DNA from 2 places in the Streptomyces sp. NPDC001381 genome. Region 1 is predicted to be linked to the other one. Evidence: riboswitches for the same ligand, from Rfam matches in the RefSeq annotation. Region 1 holds a riboswitch; the other holds the start of a gene.
What was found. A riboswitch is a leader RNA that binds a small molecule or an ion and turns the genes downstream of it on or off. The one in region 1 is predicted to bind S-adenosylmethionine.
Positions count from the first base shown of each region.

Region 2: it holds a riboswitch for S-adenosylmethionine, as region 1 does, so the genes downstream of both, ACFY2L_RS02090 (aminotransferase class V-fold PLP-dependent enzyme) here and ACFY2L_RS12290 (hypothetical protein) in region 1, are expected to answer to the same signal.

Region 1 covers NZ_JBIAWO010000002.1:1,191,427-1,194,985, reverse strand. Annotated here, with positions in the region: gene ACFY2L_RS12300 (Orn/Lys/Arg decarboxylase N-terminal domain-containing protein) at 1-1,197, shown strand, start outside; SAM riboswitch class IV at 1,301-1,414, shown strand; partial or broken gene ACFY2L_RS12295 (ABC transporter permease subunit) at 1,370-1,615, shown strand; gene ACFY2L_RS12290 (hypothetical protein) at 1,627-2,043, shown strand; gene ACFY2L_RS12285 (hypothetical protein) at 2,099-2,860, shown strand; gene ACFY2L_RS12280 (hypothetical protein) at 2,951-3,412, shown strand.
Region 2 covers NZ_JBIAWO010000001.1:454,106-457,664, reverse strand. Annotated here, with positions in the region: gene trpD (anthranilate phosphoribosyltransferase) at 1-984, shown strand, start outside; SAM riboswitch class IV at 1,060-1,176, shown strand; gene ACFY2L_RS02090 (aminotransferase class V-fold PLP-dependent enzyme) at 1,522-2,883, shown strand; gene ACFY2L_RS02085 (Lrp/AsnC family transcriptional regulator) at 2,935-3,216, opposite strand; gene ACFY2L_RS02080 (rhomboid family intramembrane serine protease) at 3,213-3,559, opposite strand, start outside.

The DNA of each region.
Region 1 (3,559 bases):
CTCTCGCAGAGTGCCATGGTCCACGTCAGGCCCGCGCCCCGGGCGCCCGTCGAACACGACCGGTTCAACGAGGCGCTGATGATGCACGGCACCACCTCCCCGCTCTATCCGATGATCGCCTCGCTGGACGTGGCGACCGCGATGATGGACGGTCCGCAGGGCCGCTGGCTGCTGGACGAGGCCGTGACCGAGGCGGTCCGGTTCCGCCAGGAGACGGTGCGCATCCGGCACCGCATCGAGGAGGCCGGGGACCGGCCGCCGTGGTTCTTCGGCGTGTGGCAGCCCGGGACGGTCACCGATCCGGACACCGGTGCGCGCCTGCCGTTCGAGGAGGCACCCGCCGAACTGCTGCGCACCGAGCCGTCCTGCTGGCACCTGGAACCCGGCGCCCCCTGGCACGGGTTCCCCGCACTGACCGACGGCTACTGCATGCTCGACCCGATCAAGGTCACCCTGACCTGTCCGGGCGTCGACGCGACCGGACGGACGGCCGAGTGGGGCATCCCGGCCCGGGTGCTCACCGCCTACCTGGCCGCCCGTCACATCGTCGTGGAGAAGACCGACACCTACAGCACGCTCGTGCTGTTCTCCATGGGCATCACCAAGGGCAAGTGGGGCACGCTCCTCGACGCCCTGATGGATTTCAAGGCACTCCACGACGAGGACGCCCCCCTCGACCGCGTGCTGCCCGCGCTGGTCGCCGAGCACCCGGGGCGCTACGCCGGCCGGACGCTGCGCGCGCTGTGCCAGGAGATGCACGACCACCTGCGCTCGGCCCGCCTCGTCGACCTGCTGGACAACGCCTTCAGGCAGTTGCCGGAACCCGTCACCCCGCCGCAGCTGTGCTACCAGCGGCTGATCCGCGGCGGCACGCACCGGGTGCGGCTGACCGACGCGCCGGGCCAGGTGGCCGCCGCCATGGTCACCGTCACCCCGCCCGGCATCCCCGTCCTCATGCCCGGCGAGAGCGTCGGCGCCCCCGACGGCCCCCTGCTGCGCTACCTCACCGCACTGGAGGCGTTCGACCGGCACTTCCCCGGATTCCGCAGTGAGACCCACGGCGTGACGGTGGACCCGGACACCGGCGACTATCTCATCGAGTGCCTGCGACCGACGGCGAACGACGGCACGAGCGCGGGCCGCCGCGCCGTGGCGCCGGCGCAGCGCGGTGCGAGGGAAACCCGACCGCATCGCTGATGTCCGACCGCTTCGGCACGCTGCGCCGGCTCACCTCTCGTCATTGACGGATCAAGACCCTTGTCATTGACGGATTACGGCGGCGGTCCATCAAGTTTCACATGGCATTGAGTGTCAGCATCAAGCCCTGGCTCGCTGACCGGCAACCCTCCGACGCGGTGGGGTGGTCCAGGTGCCGGCGCTGACGGTGGTCGGGCTGCCGGCCGGGCAGCTGATCGCGGGTTCGGTGGTGGTGGAGACCGTGTTCTCCCGCGACGGCCTGGGCCGGATCACGGCCGCCGCGGTCACCGTCCAGGACATCCCGCTGGTCCAGGGGGTCGTGGTGTTCGGTGCGCTGGTCTTCGTGCCGGCCAACCTGATCGTCGATCTCGTCTGTCCGCTGCTCGACCCGCGGATCGTGGTGGCCTCCGGCAGGAAGGGGAGTCACGCATGCCCGAGTCCCTCGTCGACGACGTGGCCACCGGCGCCGCGCTCGGTCCGGCGCGACCGGTCGAACCCGGCAGCGGCCCGAGGCCCGGGCGAGGGCGCGAACTGCGGCGCGTGCTGCGGTTCTTGCTGCGCCGGCCCGGTCTGTCGGCATCGGTCCTCGTCGTTGTCCTCGTGGTGCTGGCCGCGTTCCGGCCCGGACCGTTCACCTCGCAGGACCCGCTGCACGGGGTGTCGTCGCAGAATTTCCGGGGTGCCGGCGGCGCGCACTGGTTCGGCACCGACGAACTGGGACGCGACGTGTTCTCCCGGGTCGTGCACGGGGCGCAGCTGTCGCTGAAGGCCACACTGATCGCGGTGGGCCGGCACCCCGCCCCGGCGCCGCTGTTCGGGGTGGCGGGCGGGGGGCCGGGCCGGTAAGTTGGCGATCTTCGGGGTGGCAGACGCTCCGGAGTCCTTGAATGTGAACGCCATGATGCGCCCAGACCAGCCCCGCGCCCGACTTCGTCTCGATGCCGCGCTGGACGGCCTCACCGCCACCTTCGGCGGGATGACCGCACACCCCGACGAGCACAACTGCGAGTGTCACTGGGGCAGCCCCGAAGACCTTGCGCAGCTCAAGACGCCGGACGTGGAGCTGGACCCCGACCTCCTGCGGCGCACCTGGCAGGCCTGCGACTGGAGCGACCACGACTCCGTGCTGCGGCGGATCCTTCCCCAGTTCGCCCCGGCCCTCGTCGCCGGGCTCGTCCAGCCGCCCCTGTTCGTCATGGCGGAGGTCGGCCAGGCGTTCGCTCGCGGTCATTGGCAGCAGTGGCCCGACGCCCAGGCGGAAGCGGTCGGGGAGTTCCTGCACGCGTGGTGGGCCGACACGCTCACCGATCCGGCGCCCGTCGTACCGGCGTACGAGGTGCTCACCCTGTGCACCGAGGCAGCCGGCGCGCTCACCCCGTGGCTCGACGACTGGGCGACGCTGACCGGTCCCCCGGCCGACCAGCACCTGGCCGAACTGGCGGCACAGTGGGAGTACGACCTGCTCGGCGACCAACTCCCCTGGCACGCCTGGGACGACGAGGAGGAGATGCGCGCGGAGCTCACCGCCTGGCTGGTCCGCCACGCCCCTGCCCGGCTCCGGGCCCACGGCGCGTCCGAGGAACTGCTCCACCGCATACGGCTGCTCGGCCTCACCGGCCCCGCTCGCTGGGAGGACCCTCACTGGCCCGACCGCCGTTACTGACCCGCCGCACCGTGCGGCCCCCCGGGTCGGGGCGTGCACGTCCTGCGACCGAAGGTGTTTGCGGTCCGAGCGAGGGGCAATGCGAAGTCCATGACTGAACCGAACAAGGAGACGAAGGACGAGCGCGGCGCCACACGAGCGACCGCAGCGAAGGCCCGGCGCACGGCGGACAAGGCGACCGCCCCCGCCGCACGGGCCGCGAAGGGTGCCGCGAACAAGACGGGTGACGCCACGTCGGCCGCCACGTCCGGGGCCCAGCGGTCCGCCGAGGCCGTCGAAGGGGCGGCGCACGGCGCGGCCCGCGGCGTCGAGGCGGGTCGTCAGGCACTCGTCGCGACGACCGGCCAGGTCGCGGCCACGGCCAAGGCGGCCACCGGACAGATCGCCACCACGGCGAAGACGGCCTGGACGGTGATCACCCACCAGAAGCTGATCGCCGCCGGTGTGGGCGCCGGCCTGACCGCGCTGACGGCCGCCTCGTACGCGGTGGGCCGCCGCTCCGGCCGCCACACCCACGGCCCGATCACCCGGCTCACCGGCGGCCGGATCTGACGCCCCGCACGCGCGGTGGGTCGGCAGGCCTCCTCAAGGCCGGGCCCACCACGCGGAGTCGTGTCCGGGCAGACGGCCTGCGGGCCGAACTCCCGCAAACTCTCCGGCGATCGGTCGGGCCCGCGCCCCGGTGAACCGTCCCATGCG
Region 2 (3,559 bases), on a different contig from region 1:
CGTGACCAGAGCGCGGACGCCACGGCGTGGGCGATGGACCGGATCATGCGCGGCGAGGCGACGGACGCGCAGATCGCCGGGTTCGTGGTGGCCCTCAGGGCCAAGGGCGAGACCGTCGAGGAGATCAACGGGCTCGTCCGGGCCATGTACGAGCACGCCAACGTGATCGAGGTGCCCGGGCGGACCGTGGACATCGTCGGCACCGGCGGCGACGGCGCCAAGACCGTCAACATCTCCACGATGTCGGCGATCGTCGTCGCCGGGACGGGCGCCACGGTCGTCAAGCACGGCAACCGGGCCGCGTCCTCCGCCTCCGGTGCCTCGGACGTCCTGGAGAAGCTCGGCGTCAACCTGGAGCTGACCCCGCGGCGGGTGGCCGAGGTGGCTCAGGAGGCCGGGATCACGTTCTGCTTCGCGATCAAGTTCCACCCGGCGCTGCGCCACGCCGGCGCCGCCCGCGGCCAGCTGGGCATCCGCACGGTCTTCAACATCCTCGGCCCGCTGACCAACCCCGCCCGGGTGCGGGCCCAGGCGGTCGGGGTCGCGGACCCGCGCATGGCGCCGGTGGTCGCGGGCGTCTTCGCCGAACGCGGCAACTCGTCCCTGGTCTTCCGCGGCGACGACGGCCTCGACGAGCTGACCACGACGGCCACCTCGCGGGTGTGGACCGTCCGCGACGGCAAGGTCACCGAGGAGAGCTTCGACCCGCGTGACGTCGGCATCGAACTGGTGCCGGTGGAGGCCCTGCGGGGCGGGGACCCGTCGTACAACGCGGAGGTCGCCCGCCGCCTGCTGGACGGCGAGCAGGGCCCGGTCCGGGACGCCGTCCTGCTGAACTCGGCGGCCGCGCTGGTCGCCCTGGAGCCGGGCGGCGGAACACTGGCGGAGCAGATCAGGGCCGGTATGGACCGGGCGGCCGAGTCCGTCGACTCGGGCGCGGCGAAGCGGACTCTGGAGCGCTGGGTGGCCGCCAGCAACGCGTAGCCCCACCCCGACGTCGTCCCGCGATCCGGACTCGGGTTGCGGGACGACGATCACTTCACGTACGTTCCTGTACCAGGTCATGAGTGACAGTCATGAGGCCCCGGCCGACTGTCCGGCAACCCTCCGTCCGTGGCGGGGTGCCCCGGGTGAAGACCAGGCCGTGGACAGCAAGGTCCCCGGCAAGCGCGGACCCCTCGCGAAACCAGGGGTCCTGGGTCGTCCGAGGGAGTCTTCCGTGAGCAAGCGAATGCGCTAGGTCGTGTCCGCAAAGTCCCGTCGTTCGCCCGCAGGGCGGCCTCCCGGCGTCGTGGGGGAGCGTGCTCTCGGCGTGCCGGGCGGAAGGCCTCGTACTGGGTGTACCCGGGCTTTCGCCCGGTGCGGCGAGAGTGCGTGCCGGGCGTCGCGAGGCAGGCGGGACTTTGCGGACACGACCTAGGGCGTAGAGCCCCGCCTCCGCATCCCCATTTCGCCTTCCTCCGTGCCGGAGCCACAGCCGCCCGCACGGTGGTTCCCCCTTGCCTCTCACGGGAGTTCCCCATGTCCGTCTCCACCGCTGCCGCCGACCGTACCGTTTGTGCCCCGCTGCCCGTTCTGGGCCGGGACGTCACCGTCCCGCTCGTCACGGGCGGCGAGGTCTCCTACGCGGCACTCGACTACGCGGCCAGCGCCCCCGCCCTGCAGCGCGTCTGGGACGACGTCGCGGCCTACGCCCCGTACTACGGCAGCGTCCACCGCGGCGCCGGCTACCTCTCCCAGCTGTCGACGGACCTCTTCGAGAACGCCCGCAGCACCGTGGCCGGGTTCCTGGACTGCCGGGCCGACGACCAGCTGATCTTCACCCGCTCCACCACCGACTCCCTCAACCTCCTGGCGGCGGCCCTCCCCGCCGACTGCCAGGTCTTCGTCTTCGAGACCGAGCACCACGCCTCGCTGCTGCCCTGGAGGGGCGCCCGGGTCACCTGGCTCGACGCCCCGCGCACCCCGCGGCAGGCCGTCGATACCCTGGAGAAGGCCCTGGCCGACCGCGACCCGTACGGCCCGGCCCTGGTCTGCGTCACCGGCGCCTCGAACGTCACCGGCGAGCTGTGGCCGGTGCGCGAGCTCGCGGCGGCCGCGCACGCGCACGGCGCCCGGATCGTGCTGGACGCGGCCCAGCTGGCCCCCCACCACCCGGTCTCGGTGCGCGACCTCGACGTCGACTGGATCGCCTTCTCCGGCCACAAGCTGTACGCCCCGTTCGGCTCCGGCGTCCTGGCCGGCCGCGCCGACTGGCTGCGCGCGGCGGAGCCGTACCTCGCGGGCGGCGGCGCCAGCCGCAGGGTCACCCGGCGCGAGGACGGGGGAGTGGACGTGGAGTGGCACGAGAGCGAGGCCCGCCACGAGGCCGGCTCCCCGAACGTGATCGGCGCCCACGCCGTCGCGTCGGCCTGCAAGGCCCTCACGGAGGCCGGCTTCGACACGCTGGTCGCCCGCGAGCAGTACCTGATCGAGAAGGTGCGGGCGGGCCTGGCCGGGGTCCCGCAGGTCCGCGTGCTCTCCCTCTTCGGCGACGACGCCCCCCGGGTCGGGGTGATCTCCTTCGTCGTCGACGGCTGGAACAGCTCCCACTTCGCCGCCGCCCTCTCCGCCGAGTACGGCATCGGCGTCCGCGACGGCCTCTTCTGCGCCCACCCGCTGGTGCGCACCCTGCTGGGCGGCGACGCGCAGACCCAGGGCGAGTGCGGCGCCCCCGAGGCGGCCCCGGGGGAGAAGTCCCTCAACGCCATCCGGGTGAGCTTCGGCGCCGGCACCCCCGACGAGCACGTGGAGCGCTTCGTCGCGGCGGTGCGGGAACTGGTGACCGAGGGTGCGCGGTGGACGTACCGGACACAGGACGGCCGCTGCGTCCCCGCGGTGTGACGGGACAGACGCCAGGGGCGCGGGCGCCCCCGGACGCCCGGGCGAACGTCCTTACGAGTCGAGCCCGATGGCGAACGCGGCCTCCAGGTCGTGCTGCGAGTACGTACGGAACGCCACGTGGGTGTCCGTCGCCTCCACGCCCGGGATCTTGCTGATGCTGCCGGGGATGACCTCCGCGAGGTCCTCGTGCTGCTTCACCCGCACCATGGCGATCAGGTCGTAGGTGCCCGTGACGGAGAAGACCTCGCTGACGGAGTCCAGCGCGGCGATCCGCTCCGCGATCTCGGGGATCCGGTCCACGCTGGTCTTGATGAGGACGATCGCGGTGATCACGGCTGGTTCTCTCCCTCGGGAGCCGTTGCTGGGGCGGCCCTCACTCTAGTCGTACGGCCGAAACGGGCCCACGCGAAGCAGAAGCCGAGCCCGAAGCCCACCAGGTGCGCCAGATACGCCACCCCGGGCCCCTGGTCGGCCTGCCCCGCCGCCACCCACTGCAGCGCCGCCCAGAACGGCAGCACGACCCACGCCGGGAACCGCAGCGGCAGGAAGAACAGGAACGGCAGGAGACTGGTCACCCGGGCCCGGGGGAACAGGTAGAGAAACGCCCCGAGGACCGCCGAGATCGCCCCGGAGGCACCCACCAGCGACTGCGGGGAGCCGGCGTGGGCGGTCGCGT